One region of the Pseudomonas corrugata genome, then DNA from elsewhere that is predicted to be linked to it. Evidence: predicted binding sites of a transcription regulator. Region 1 holds the regulator's gene; the other holds the start of a gene.
What was found. The regulator sigma-54, encoded in region 1, starts transcription at its own class of promoters, with help from an activator protein. The targets are predictions, from matches to a motif close to ANTGGCATNNANNTTGCTNT.
Positions count from the first base shown of each region.

Region 1 (7,115 bases):
CCTTGTACGCGGGGCAGCGCAAGGGCTCGGCCAGTACGTCGGCCAGCGGCCCGGACGCCATTCGCGAAACCGTCGCCGCGGCACTGGCGATTGCCCAGCACACCTCCGAAGACGAGGCCTCGGGCCTGGCCGATGCCGCCCTGATGTGCCAGGAGGCGCGGGATTTCGATCTGTTCCACGCTTGGGACATCACCCCCGAACAAGCCATCGAGCAGGCGTTGCGCTGTGAAGCGGCAGCATTCGATACCGACCCGCGGATCAGGAATGCCGACGGCACGACGCTCAATACCCACCAGGGCTGCCGGGTGTACGGCAACAGTCACGGCTTCATCGGCGGCTACGCGTCGACCCGTCACAGCCTCAGCTGCGTGATGATTGCCGAAGCCAATGGCCAGATGCAGCGCGATTACTGGTACGACGTGAACCGCCAGGGCAATCTGCTGATGGACCCGCTGGTGATTGGCCAGAAAGCCGCGCAACGGGCGGCCAGTCGTTTGGGCGCGCGACCTGTGCCGACCTGTGAAGTGCCGGTACTGTTTGCCGCCGAGTTGGCTGGTGGGTTGTTCGGCAGCTTCCTGTCAGCGGTGTCCGGCGGCAATCTGTATCGCAAGTCTTCGTTTCTCGAAGGCTCGCTGGGGCAGAAACTGTTCCCGGAATGGATGACCATCGATGAACGTCCGCACCTGATGCAGGCCATGGGCAGTTCGGCTTTCGACGGTGATGGCCTGGCCACGTATGCCAAGCCGTTCGTGGAGAGGGGGGAACTGGTGTCCTACATTCTCGGCACGTATTCGGGTCGCAAACTCGGCATGCCGAGCACCGCCAATGCGGGTGGCGTGCACAACCTGTTCGTGACCCATGGCGAAGAGGACCAGGCGGCCTTGCTGCGGCGGATGGGCAAAGGGTTGCTGGTGACCGAACTGATGGGCCATGGCCTGAACATGGTAACCGGCGATTACTCCCGGGGTGCGGCCGGGTTCTGGGTCGAAAATGGCGAGATTCAGTTCCCTGTCCAGGAAGTGACCATTGCCGGCAACATGCGCGACATGTTCAAGCAGATCGTGGCGGTGGGGAATGATCTGGAGCTGCGCAGCAACATCCGCACCGGTTCGGTGCTGATCGAGCGAATGATGGTGGCTGGCAGCTGACCTCGTTGCAATAAAAAAGGCGCGGCATCCCTAATGGGTGACGCGCCTTTTTTGTACTCGCGAAACCAAGAGCCTGAGCCTGGAGCTTATTCGCCCTCATCGAAGTAGCGGTTGATCAGGTCCACCAGGGCATCCATCGCCTCATGTTCTTGTTCACCTTGGGTTTGCAGGTGAATCGTGGTGCCCTTGCCCGCTGCAAGCATCATCATGGCCATGATGCTTTTACCGTCGATCATGGTTTCAGGCTCAGGCGTCCGACCGACGCGGATGGTCGTCTCCTTGAACTGACCGGCAACGCCGACAAACTTGGCTGAAGCCCGGGCGTGCAAGCCCAGCTTGTTGATGATTTCAATTTCCCGAGCAGGCATCGCGATATGAATCCTTTAGCTGAGGTCGCGGTGGCGAACCTGGACGTTCTTCAGGGATTGTTGCAGGAGCTGGCCCAGGCGCTCGGTCAGATAGACGGAGCGGTGATGACCACCGGTACAGCCGATGGCAATCGTGACATAGGCACGGTTGCTTGCGGCGAAACGGGGTAGCCATTTAAGCAGGTAGCCGGAGATGTCCTGGAACATTTCCTCGACATCCGGTTGAGCCGCCAGGTAGTCGATCACCGGTTGGTCGAGCCCGGATTGCTCGCGCAGCTCCGGTTTCCAATATGGGTTGGGCAGGCAGCGCACATCGAACACCAGGTCGGCGTCTACCGGCATGCCACGCTTGAAGCCGAACGACTCCACCAGGAACGCCGTGCCGGGCTCCGGCTGGTTCAGCAGGCGCAACTTGATGGTGTCGCGCAACTGATACAGGTTCAGGTTCGTGGTATTGACCTTCAAGTCCGCGAGGTCGGCAATCGGTCCGAGCAACTGGCTTTCGTCTTCAATGGCTTCGGCCAGCGAGCGGTTGGCATTGCTCAGCGGGTGGCGCCGTCGGGTCTCGGAAAAGCGCTTGAGCAGTGTTTCATCATCGGCATCCAGATACAGGACATCGCACTGGATATGCCGGCTGCGCACTTCCTCGAGCAGCTCGGGGAAACGCGACAAGTGGCTTGGCAGGTTGCGCGCATCGACGGAAACCGCCACCAGCGGTTGCGCCAGCTCGGTATGGATCAGCGCCCGCTCGGCCAACTCTGGCAGCAGGCCGGCCGGCAGGTTGTCGATGCAATAGTAGCCGCTGTCCTCAAGCACATTGAGCGCCGTGCTTTTACCGGAGCCGGAGCGGCCGCTAACGATGATCAGGCGCATGATTAATGACCGTTCTGCTCGTCCAGGACGACCTGATACAAGGCTTGGTTACTCGGTGCGCTGCGCAGTTTTTCGCGCACTTCCTTGCGGTCCAGCATGCTGGCGATCTGGCGCAGCAGTTCAAGATGCGCATCGGTCGCTGCTTCCGGAACCAGCAATACGAACAACAGGTCAACCGGTGCGCCGTCGATGGCGTCGAAATCTATGGCGGCTTCAAGGTGCAGCAGCGCGCTGATGGGCGTGATGCATCCCTTGAGGCGACAGTGAGGAATGGCGATGCCGTTGCCAAAACCGGTGGAACCGAGTTTTTCACGGGCAACCAGGGCCTCGAAAACGTCCTGCATTTCCAGATCCGGCACTTCGCGGTGGATCAGGTTGGCAATTTGTTCGAGGGCTTTCTTTTTACTGCCGCCCGGCGCGTTCACCATGGAACGGCCGGGGGTCAGGATGGTTTCTAGTCGGATCATGGATTGGGGGAGTTAACGACCGGTAGCGCCCTGGAGGAGGCTCTGGGTCTTTTCCTTATGCTTTTTGAGTTGGCGATCCAGCTTGTCGGTCAGCAGGTCAATCGCGGCGTACATGTCTGTATGCTCCGCATTGGCAACCACCTCTCCGCCGGGGATATGCAGTGTGGCTTCGATTTTCTGCAGCAGCTTCTCGACGTTCATCGTGACCTGCACGTTGGTGATCTTGTCGAAATGCCGTTCCAATCGGTCGAGTTTTTCGCCGATGTAGGTACGCAGGGGTTCGGTCACTTCCAGTTGGTGTCCACTGATGTTGACTTGCATACAGCTTCTCCTTCGTTGCCAGTGCATAAAGCGGCAGGCAGAAATACCTGCCACTGGAACGCTGTGGCGTGGCCTGTTACATCAACCGCTTGCGTTCGCTCGAAGGCGCGATCCCGAGGGATTCGCGATACTTGGCGACGGTACGGCGGGCCACCTGAATGCCTTGTGCCTCCAGTAAACCAGCGATCTTGCTGTCACTCAACGGCTTTTTCTGATTTTCCGCGGCCACCAGTTTCTTGATGATCGCGCGGATGGCCGTGGAAGAGCATTCGCCGCCTTCGGAGGTGCTGACGTGGCTGGAGAAAAAATATTTCAATTCGTAGATACCCCGTGGGGTATGCATGAATTTCTGCGTGGTCACACGGGAAATTGTCGATTCGTGCATGCCCACTGCCTCGGCAATGTCGTGAAGGACCAGCGGTTTCATCGCTTCGTCGCCGTAGTCCAGGAAGCCGCGTTGGTGCTCGACGATCTGGGTGGCGACCTTCATCAGGGTTTCGTTGCGACTCTGCAGGCTCTTGATGAACCAGCGCGCTTCCTGCAGCTGGTTGCGCATGAAGGTGTTGTCGGCGCTGGTGTCGGCACGCTTTACAAAGCCGGCATACTGGGCGTTGACCCGCAGCTTGGGTACCGACTCCTGGTTCAGCTCCACCAGCCAGCGATCGTTGTGCTTGCGCACGATCACATCGGGAACCACGTACTCGGGCTCGGTGGCCTCGATCTGGGAGCCCGGGCGCGGGTTGAGGCTCTGGACCAGTTCGATCACCTGGCGCAGTTCATCTTCCTTGAGCTTCATGCGTCGCATCAGTTGGCTGTAGTCGCGGCCGCCCAGCAGATCGATATAGTCGGTGACCAGTCGCTTGGCTTCGGCCAGCCATGGCGTCTTGGCGGACAACTGGCGCAGTTGCAGGAGCAGGCACTCACCCAGGTTGCGGGCGCCGATGCCGGCCGGCTCGAACTGCTGGATACGGTGCAGGACGGCCTCGATCTCGTCCAGCTCGATGTCCAGCTCCGGATCGAAGGCTTCGAGAATTTCTTCGAGGGTTTCGTCCAGGTAGCCCTGGTTGTTGATGCAGTCGATCAGGGTCACGGCGATCAGGCGATCGGTGTCGGACATCGGTGCCAGGTTCAGTTGCCACAGCAGGTGGCTTTGCAGGCTTTCACCGGCGGAGGTGCGGGTGGTGAAGTCCCACTCGTCATCATCGCTGCTCGGCAGGCTGCTGGCGCTGGTCTGGTAGACGTCTTCCCAGGCCGTGTCCACGGGCAGGTCGTTGGGGATGCGTTCGTTCCATTCGCCATCCTCGAGGTTGTCCACCGTCGGGGCGGCTTCCTCCTGGTAGGACGGTTCCTGGGTCTCGGTATTGGGTTTCTGCTCGACGTTGTCGGCCAGCGGATCAGTGTTGTCGAAGTCGTCGCCTTCTTCCTGGCGTTCGAGCATCGGATTGGATTCCAGGGCCTCTTGGATTTCCTGTTGCAGGTCCAGGGTCGACAATTGGAGCAGGCGGATGGCCTGTTGCAGCTGCGGTGTCATCGTCAGCTGCTGGCCCATTCTCAAGACTAGCGATGGTTTCATGGCAGGGGCTTAACACCTTATTCGCCGGCGCACATGCGCCATCCACTACAAGGGCGCCGAAGCGCCAAACCTTAAGCAAATTATATGCCTGAAGCAGAAGTGTTTGCCTAGGGGAATTTCTCAATTAGTTCCCCGATGATAGGGGATTCACTGAGAGTATCCCGAAGCGTTGCGTGTTTGAGTCCGCAGCGCAGGGACATTTGCCAGGCACTTCGCTTACAGGCGGAACTCATGGCCCAGATACACTTCCTTGACCAGTTCGTTGGCCAGGATGGTGGTGGAGTCACCTTCGGCGATCAATTGGCCGTCATTGACGATGTAGGCGGTTTCACAGATGTCCAGCGTCTCGCGCACGTTGTGGTCGGTGATCAGCACGCCGATCCCCTTCGCCTTGAGGTGGTGGATGATCTGCTTGATGTCACCTACCGAAATCGGGTCCACGCCGGCGAACGGTTCGTCGAGCAGAATGAATTTCGGTGCGGTGGCCAGGGCGCGGGCAATTTCCACTCGACGCCGTTCGCCACCGGACAGGCTCATGCCCAGGTTGTCGCGGATGTGGCTGATGTGGAATTCCTGCAGCAGGCTTTCCAGCTCCTGACGACGACCGGCCTTGTCGAGTTCCTTGCGGGTTTCGAGAATCGCCATGATGTTGTCGGCTACCGACAGTTTGCGGAAGATCGACGCTTCTTGTGGCAGGTAGCCGATGCCGGCCTTTGCCCGGCCATGCATCGGCTGGTGGCTGACGTCCAGGTCGTCGATCAGGACGCGGCCCTGATCGGCCTGGACCAGGCCGACGATCATGTAGAAACAGGTGGTCTTGCCCGCGCCGTTGGGGCCGAGCAGACCGACGATCTGCCCGCTGTCGATGGACAGGCTGACATCGCGCACGACCTGACGGCTCTTGTAGCTCTTGGCCAGGTGCTGAGCTTTCAGAGTTGCCATTACTGGGGCCTTTGCTCGGTTTTCTTTTTCGGCTGGATGACCATGTCGATCCGTGGGCGCTGCTCGGTCACCTTGCTGCCGGTGGCGCGACCGGCGCTGGCGAGTTTCTTGTTCGTGTCGTAGACGATTTTCTCGCCTTGGGTGACGTTGTTGTCCTTGTCGATGACCTTGGCACGATCGATCAGTACGACGCGGTCCTGGGACGCGTGATACTGGATGGTCACGCCGTAGCCTTGCACGGGCTTGGTGTCGCCGGCCGTTTGCAGTTGCTCGAAATAGGCCAGGTTGCCCACCGAGGTCACTACGTCGATATCGCCGGACTGGGTGCGGGTAATGGTCACGGTGTTGCCGGTGACCTTCATTGAGCCCTGAGTGATGATCACGTCGCCTTTATAAGTGGCGACCCCGTTCTTGTCGTCCAATTGGGCGTCGTCGGCCTGGATGCGGATAGGCTGATCACGGTCGTTGGGAAGAGACCAGGCGCTCGCGCTTCCCAGTGCTGCGCCCAGACTGAGCAAAATAGGGAGGGTTTTAGCGAGCTTCATACTGTCCTCTTACGTTCGATAGCAGGTGTATCCTGCTTTCCTTCAGATACGCTTTCATTCCCGTGCCGGTCGATACACCACCGGCGCCGTCGATTCTAACGGGTTGCTCGGTCTGCGCATATTGTCGCTGCGGGAACACGGTCATGCGAGTGCTGGTGATGATGGTCGTGCGGTTCTTCTCGTCGGTTCGTGCGACGCGTACCGAGTCGATCAGTTCCACTTCGGTGCCGCCGGAGTTGACTTCGGCACGCTTGCTCTGCACGTGCCACGGAAACTCCGTGCCACGGAACATGTTCAGGTCCGGATTGGCGACCAGTGTAATGTCGGTGGCCTTGACGTGATCGACCTTGTCGGACGTCATTTCGTACTGCACCTTGCCGTCAGGCAGGTACTGCAGTGTATGCGTGTTGGTCGCGTACCAGTCGATATCGTTTTCCTCGACCTTGACGGCAGGGCGGTCGAGAAAGCGCTCGGGGCTGATGTTCCAGTAGCCCACCGCCGCGAAAATTGCCGCGATACACGCGAACAGCAGGATGGTGCGAATTTTCTTGCTCAGCATAAATGGCTCACAGGTACGCGGCGTTTGCCGCTTCGAGGCGGCCCTGGGCGCGCAGGATCAGTTCGCAGAATTCACGGGCCGCGCCTTCGCCGCCTCGCGCGGCGGTAACGCCGTGGGCGTGCTCGCGTACGAAGCCGGCTGCGTTGGCCACTGCCATGCCCAGGCCAACCCGACGGATCACCGGCAGGTCAGGCAGATCGTCACCCAGGTACGCAACCTGTTCATAGCTTAGATTGAGTTGGCCCAGGAGCTCGTCCAGGACCACCAGTTTATCCTCGCGGCCCTGATAAAGGTGGGGGATGCCGAGGTTCTTTGCGCG
Region 1 covers NZ_CP130434.1:1,262,390-1,269,504, forward strand. Annotated here, with positions in the region: gene pmbA (metalloprotease PmbA) at 1-1,148, shown strand, start outside; gene QZH45_RS05515 (HPr family phosphocarrier protein) at 1,235-1,516, opposite strand; gene rapZ (RNase adapter RapZ) at 1,532-2,389, opposite strand; gene ptsN (PTS IIA-like nitrogen regulatory protein PtsN) at 2,392-2,856, opposite strand; gene hpf (ribosome hibernation-promoting factor, HPF/YfiA family) at 2,869-3,177, opposite strand; gene QZH45_RS05535 (RNA polymerase factor sigma-54) at 3,254-4,750, opposite strand; gene lptB (LPS export ABC transporter ATP-binding protein) at 4,967-5,692, opposite strand; gene lptA (lipopolysaccharide transport periplasmic protein LptA) at 5,692-6,237, opposite strand; gene lptC (LPS export ABC transporter periplasmic protein LptC) at 6,224-6,796, opposite strand; gene QZH45_RS05555 (KdsC family phosphatase) at 6,804-7,115, opposite strand, start outside.

Region 2 (7,115 bases), 2.6 Mb from region 1:
CCAGGGCGCGGCGCTGTCGCAACGGACCTTCACGGTGACCCGTCCCAGGGGCCTGGCAGGACTTTCCAGGGACGCAGTCAATTCCTTGTCGCACATTGGCATGCGCAGGCGCGGGTCTATCTGATTGACTTCGATTTCATAGCGACCTTCGGTTTGACTGGAGGCCAGATAGTCTTCTACGGTGAATTCAAGAAAGCCCTGAGTGACGCCGATAAGGAGATCAGGCAAGGTAACCGGAGCATCGGCAAGGGCACGTCCCCCCGAGGCGAACAGGCAGGCAGCCAGCAGCACACCGAGCCAGAGGCGGCAATGAGTGGTCAGGCGTCGAGAAAATGTCGTTTGTGCGTTCATGCCGGTTGAATAGCAAGCCCCGTGCCGTTTAGTGATGAATGCGCGTCGGACACATTAGCGTTAGGTAGGAGTCAGGGCATGGCGGGAGTGATGGATTCGGTAAACCAGCGTACGCAGCTGGTCGGTCAGAATCGCCTGGAGCTGTTGTTGTTCCGTCTCGATGGCCAGCAGTTATATGGGATCAACGTATTCAAGGTCCGCGAGGTGCTGCAATGCCCCAAGCTGACCTTGATGCCCAAGTCCAGCCCCGTCGTGTGCGGTGTGGCAAACATCCGGGGAGCGACCATCCCGATTCTCGATCTGGCGATGGCCACCGGTTCCGGTCGGCTGCTGGATCAGAGCAATCCGTTTGTGATCATCACCGAATACAACACCAAGACCCAGGGTTTCCTGGTCCGCTCGGTGGAGCGCATCGTCAACATGAACTGGGAAGAGATTCATCCACCACCCAAGGGCACCGGCCGCGATCACTACCTGACGGCGGTGACCCGGGTCGACGGCCAGTTGGTGGAAATCATCGACGTGGAGAAAATACTCGCCGAAGTGGCGCCGACCACGGAAACCATTTCCCATGGCGTGGTGGATGCCGAAACCCAGCACAAGGCGATTTCGCTGCGGGTGCTGACGGTGGATGACTCTTCGGTGGCGCGTAAGCAGGTGACCCGTTGCCTGCAGACGATCGGCGTCGAAGTGATAGCGTTGAATGATGGACGGCAGGCGCTGGATTACCTGCGCAACATGGTCGACGAGGGCAAGAAGCCGGAAGAGGAGTTCCTGATGATGATCTCCGACATCGAGATGCCGGAGATGGACGGGTATACCCTGACGTCGGAAATCCGCAGCGACCCGCGTATGCAAAAGCTGCATATCATCTTGCATACGTCCCTGTCGGGCGTCTTCAACCAGGCGATGGTCAAGAAGGTCGGTGCCGACGATTTTCTCGCCAAGTTCCGTCCCGATGACCTGGCTTCCCGGGTAGTCGAGCGGATCAAGACTGCGGAATAAAGGTCGGGCGCGTTGTGCGCCCGGCAAATCAACACAATGAAAGAGGCGGTAACTTGTCTACGGGTAATTTGGATTTCGAACAGTTCCGGGTCTTCCTGGAAAAAGCCTGTGGCATATTGCTTGGTGAAAACAAGCAATATCTGGTGTCGAGCCGTCTCAACAAATTGATGGAGCAGCAGGGCCTCAAATCGTTGGGCGAGCTGGTGCAGCGTATCCAGACCCAGCCGCGCAGCGGTTTGCGCGAAATGGTGGTGGACGCCATGACCACCAACGAAACCCTGTGGTTCCGCGATACCTATCCGTTCGAAGTCTTGAAGAACAAGGTGCTGCCAGCAGCCATCAAGGCCAGCCCGGGCCAGCGCCTGCGGATCTGGTCGGCTGCCTGTTCGTCGGGCCAGGAACCTTATTCGCTGTCGATGTCCATCGACGAGTTCGAGCGGACCAATATCGGTCAGTTGAAGGGTGGCGTGCAGATCGTCGCCACCGACCTGTCCGGGACCATGCTCAATAACTGCAAGACCGGTGAGTACGACAGCCTGGCTATCGGCCGCGGCCTGTCGCCTGATCGGCTGCAACGCTATTTCGATCCGAAAGGGCCGGGCCGCTGGGTAGTCAAGGCGCCGATCAAGAGCCGGGTGGAATTCCGCTCCTTCAACCTGCTGGACAGTTATGCCAGTCTGGGAAAATTCGACATCGTGTTCTGCCGCAATGTGCTGATCTACTTCTCCGCCGAAGTGAAGAAGGACATCCTGCTGCGTATCCACGGGACCCTGAAGCCGGGCGGCTACCTGTTCCTCGGTGCCTCCGAGGCGCTGAATGGCTTGCCCGATCATTACCAGATGATCCAGTGCAGCCCGGGGATTATCTACCAGGCAAAGTGACGCGTCCGGGTCGTCAAAAAACGGGAGCCCCCTACAGGCTCCCGTTTTTTTGCCTGCTGATTAGTGCTTGCTCACTCTGTGGAGCGAGCTTCTGTGGGAGCCGAGCTTGCTCGCGATGCAGGCAACACGGTTTCAACTCCCCCCACCGCGTCATCGTTCATCGCGAGCAAGCTCGGCTCCCACAAAAGCTCGGTCCCACTGTAATTGCCAGTGTCACTCAAAAAGCGGCAGAAAAGCGGCAGCCGGCGGAAATCGGTTGCCGCTTTTCTGGCATTGCCGCCTTGCCGATGCCCGCAAAGCCCCGGTTTATGGGCTTTTTAAAAGTGGCACGACGCTTGCTATGTCCATGTACGTACATTCTGGTCACCCAAAGGTTTCCGACATGAGCATCAGCTTCGATAAAGCGCTCGGTATCCATGAACAGGCCCTGAGCTTCCGTGCCCAGCGCGCCGAAGTCCTGGCCAACAACATCGCCAATGCCGACACCCCGAACTACAAGGCTCGGGATCTGGACTTCTCCAAAGTGCTCGCCGAGCAGAACGAGAAAACCAAGAACGGCTCCTTCGCCCTGAACATGACCAACAGTCGTCATATCGAGGCAGAAGGCTTGGGTAACGGCGACGAGTCGCTGATGTATCGCACGCCGATGCAACCTTCGATCGACCAGAACACTGTGGACGCTCAACTGGAACAGTCCAACTACGCGGAGAACTCCGTGAACTTCCAGGCCAGCTTCACCCTGCTCAACAGCAAATTCAAAGGGCTGATTTCGGCCCTGCGCGGAGAGTAAGTCATGTCGATTGCGAGCGTATTCAACATCGCCGGCAGTGCCATGAGTGCCCAGACCACTCGCCTGAACACTGTCGCCAGTAACATCGCCAACGCCGAGACCGTTTCGTCGAGCATCGACCAGACCTACCGCGCCCGTCACCCGGTGTTCGCCACCATGTTCCAGGGCGGTCAGTCGAATGGCAGCGGCTCGCTTTTCCAGGAGCAGGACGCGGCCGGGCAGGGCGTGCAGGTGCTTGGGGTCGTCGAGGACCAGAGCAACCTCGAAGCGCGCTATGAACCGAACCATCCGGCTGCCGACGCCAAGGGCTATGTCTATTACCCGAACGTCAACGTCGTCGAAGAAATGGCCGACATGATTTCCGCCAGTCGCTCATTCCAGACCAACGCCGAAATGATGAACACCGCCAAAACCATGATGCAGAAGGTCCTGACCCTGGGTCAGTGATAAGGGGCGAGTCACATGAGCGTTACCAATACCACCGGCGGTTTGAGCCTCAACGACATTCTGGCCAACTCCTCGGTCAAGACCAACAACACCTCCGACAGCCTGGCTTCGGTAACGGGTGCTGCGACCGGTAAAAAGGAGCTGGGCAAGGACGCGTTCCTGCAACTGCTCGTAACCCAGCTGAAAAACCAGGACCCGCTGTCGCCACAGGACAACGGTGAGTTCGTTGCCCAACTGGCACAGTTCAGCAGCCTGGAAGGCATCACCACCCTCAACGATACCGTGAGCGGGCTGGCCAGCAACTACAACTCGTCCCAGGCCTTGCAGGCCTCGTCGCTGGTGGGACGTTCAGTCATTGCCCCTGGCGACAAGGCGGTGGTCGACACCTCCAAAAGCCTCAACGGCACGGTGGTGGTGCCGTCAGCGGTATCGTCCGTGGCGGTCAAGATCGTCGACAAGGACGGCAAGACGGTTCGCACCATCGACCTGGGCAGCCAGAAGGCCGGTAATTCCGCCTTTATCTGGGATGGCAAGAACGATGCGGGTACCACGGTCGAGTCGGGCACTTACACCTTCACGGCTTCGACCACCATCGACGGCCAGGCCACGTCGCTGATCACCAACCTGCCGGCGACCGTCAGCAGCGTGACGATCAGCCAGACAGGAGGAGAGCTGATGCTCAACCTCGCCGGGCTGGGCAGCATCGCCCTGTCCAAAGTACAAACTATTGGTATGTAGAGCCGACTAACCCGGCAAAGGAGTGGAATATGTCTTTCAACATCGGCCTTAGCGGTCTCTATGCTGCCAACAAACAGCTGGACGTCACCGGTAACAACATCGCCAACGTGGCAACCACCGGCTTCAAATCGTCCCGCGCGGAATTCGAAGACGTCTACTCGGCCACCAAGCTGGGTTCGGGCAGCAAGACCGTCGGTAACGGCGTGCGCTTGGCCAACGTCTCCCAGCAGTTCGGCCAGGGTGACGTCAATAACACCGGCAACGTGCTGGACATGGGTATCCAGGGCCAGGGCTTCTTCGTTCTGGATAACAACGGGTCCTTGAGCTACACCCGTGCCGGTACGTTCAAGACCGACAAGGAAGGCTATGTCACCAACAGTGATGGCACTGCGAACCTGCAGGGCTATGGTGTGGACTCCAATGGCAACATCCTCAATGGTATCTTGACCGATCTGCGTATCGACACCTCGAACTTGCCACCGCAAGCAACCAGCCTGGTTTCGTCGACAATCAACCTGAACTCGACGGCCACGGCTATCAGCCAGGCAGCGCCTTACTTGTTCGACCCGGCTGATACAGCCACTTTCACCAAGCAGTTCACCACCCCGGTCTACGATACCCAGGGCAACCAGCACTCCATGGACCAATACATGGTCAAGACTGGCTCTAACACATGGGACGTCTACACGCTGATTGATGGTCGAAACCTGGACGGCAGCTCGCCGACCGCCGCCGCTACTGCTGCGGTTCCCTCAACCATGACCTTTGACTCCAGCGGTAAGCTGGTCCAGGTCAGTACCCCGCCCGCTACCATCAGCAGCGATCTGGTACTGACTGGCTGGGTGCCGGGCACGGTGACCAACGGCGTGTGGGCTGCCAACGGCGCGGGTTCGTCGACCATTACCGTCTCCATGGCCAATACCACGCAGTTCAATGCCGACACTGCGCGCTCGATTCCTACCCAGAACGGTTATGCCACCGGCCAGATCACCAACCTGACCATCGACGGCAGTGGTGTATTGTTGGCCAACTTCAGCAACAACCAGACCAAGCCGATCGGTCAGGTCGCGCTCGCCAGTTTTACCAACGAACAAGGTCTGCAGCCCGTGGGAGGCACTAGCTGGAAGGAAACCTTCGCGTCGGGCATCCCGGGCTACGATGCCCCGGAAACCGGCACCCTGGGTTCGATCGTCTCCAACTCCCTGGAGGAGTCCAACGTCAACCTGACCAACGAACTGGTCGAGCTGATCAAGGCGCAGAGCAACTACCAGGCGAACGCCAAGACCATCTCCACCCAGAGCACCATCATGCAGACCATCATTCAAATGACTTGATTCTCGATGGTTGCTTGAGAAGTTGCACAAGGAGCCCCTCGCAAGAGGGGCTTCTTTTTGGGCGAGTGTTTTGCGTTGCCTGGGTTTGCTTCATCGCGAACAGGCTCTCCCACAGGGGGGCACATTCCAATGTGGGAGCGAGCCTGCTCGCGATGAGGTCAGCCCGGCCATCACTTTCCTCCAGGCAAAAGAAAAGCCCCCGATAAACCAGCGGTCTATCGGGGGCTTTGCTTTAAAGGTAGGCGCCTTGCAGCGCCCACCCGATCAGCTTATTGGCAAGCTTCGCAATCCGGCTCGTCGATCGCGCAGGCCTTTGGCACTGGCGCAGGCCCTGCTGGAGCAGCCAGGACCGAGTCGTCACCGTGGTTGCCGCCGCTGGAAACAGCGTTCAGCTTGCCGGTGTTGATGGTCGACTTCTCGGTGCTGGTGGCGGCCAGGGCACGGAGGTAGTAAGTGGTTTTCAGGCCACGGTACCAAGCCATGCGGTAGGTCACGTCGAGCTTCTTGCCCGAGGCGCCGGCGATGTACAGGTTCAGCGACTGAGCCTGGTCGATCCACTTCTGGCGACGGCTGGCTGCGTCGACGATCCAACGGGTGTCCACTTCGAACGCGGTGGCGTAGAGCTCCTTGAGCTCCTGCGGAATGCGCTCGATCTGCTGTACCGAACCGTCGTAGTACTTCAGGTCGTTGATCATGACCGAGTCCCACAGGCCGCGGGCCTTGAGGTCGCGGACCAGGTACGGGTTGATCACGGTGAACTCGCCCGACAGGTTCGATTTCACGTACAGGTTCTGGTAGGTCGGTTCGATCGACTGCGACACGCCGGTGATGTTGGCGATGGTGGCGGTCGGTGCGATGGCCATGATGTTGGAGTTACGGATGCCTTTCTGTACACGGGCGCGAACCGGTGCCCAGTCCAGGGATTCGGTCAGGTCGACGTCGATGTACTTCTCGCCACGGGAGGCGATCAGGATTTGTTGCGAGTCCAGCGGCAGGATGCCCTTGGACCACAGCGAACCCTGGAACGTCTCATAGGCACCGCGCTCGTCGGCCAGGTCGCAGGAAGCCTGGATCGCGTAGTAACTGACTGCTTCCATGGACTTGTCGGCGAACTCGATGGCAGCGTCCGAACCGTACGGGATGTGCTGCAGGTACAGCGCGTCCTGGAAGCCCATGATGCCGAGGCCGACCGGACGGTGCTTGAAGTTGGAGTTCTTCGCCTGTGGCACCGAGTAGTAGTTGATGTCGATCACGTTGTCGAGCATGCGCACGGCGGTGTTCACGGTGCGTTGCAGCTTGGCGGTGTCCAGCTTGCCGTCGACGATGTGGTTCGGCAGGTTGATCGAGCCCAGGTTGCAGACGGCGATCTCGTCCTTGTTGGTGTTCAGGGTGATCTCGGTGCACAGGTTCGAGCTGTGGACCACGCCCACGTGCTGCTGCGGGCTGCGCAGGTTGCACGGGTCCTTGAAGGTCAGCCATGGGTGGCCGGTCTCGAACAGCATCGACAGCATCTTGCGCCACAGGTCCTTGGCCTGGACGACCTTGAACAGCTTGATCTTGTTGTACTCG
Region 2 covers NZ_CP130434.1:5,172,663-5,179,777, reverse strand. Annotated here, with positions in the region: gene flgA (flagellar basal body P-ring formation chaperone FlgA) at 1-351, opposite strand, end outside; gene QZH45_RS23085 (chemotaxis protein CheV) at 430-1,356, shown strand; gene cheR (protein-glutamate O-methyltransferase CheR) at 1,410-2,237, shown strand; gene flgB (flagellar basal body rod protein FlgB) at 2,620-3,027, shown strand; gene flgC (flagellar basal body rod protein FlgC) at 3,031-3,474, shown strand; gene flgD (flagellar hook assembly protein FlgD) at 3,490-4,212, shown strand; gene flgE (flagellar hook protein FlgE) at 4,242-5,546, shown strand; gene QZH45_RS23055 (ribonucleoside-diphosphate reductase subunit alpha) at 5,816-7,115, opposite strand, start outside.
Region 2: a site for sigma-54 is predicted at 2,560-2,579, ahead of flgB (flagellar basal body rod protein FlgB). Genes of this name have one in related genera too.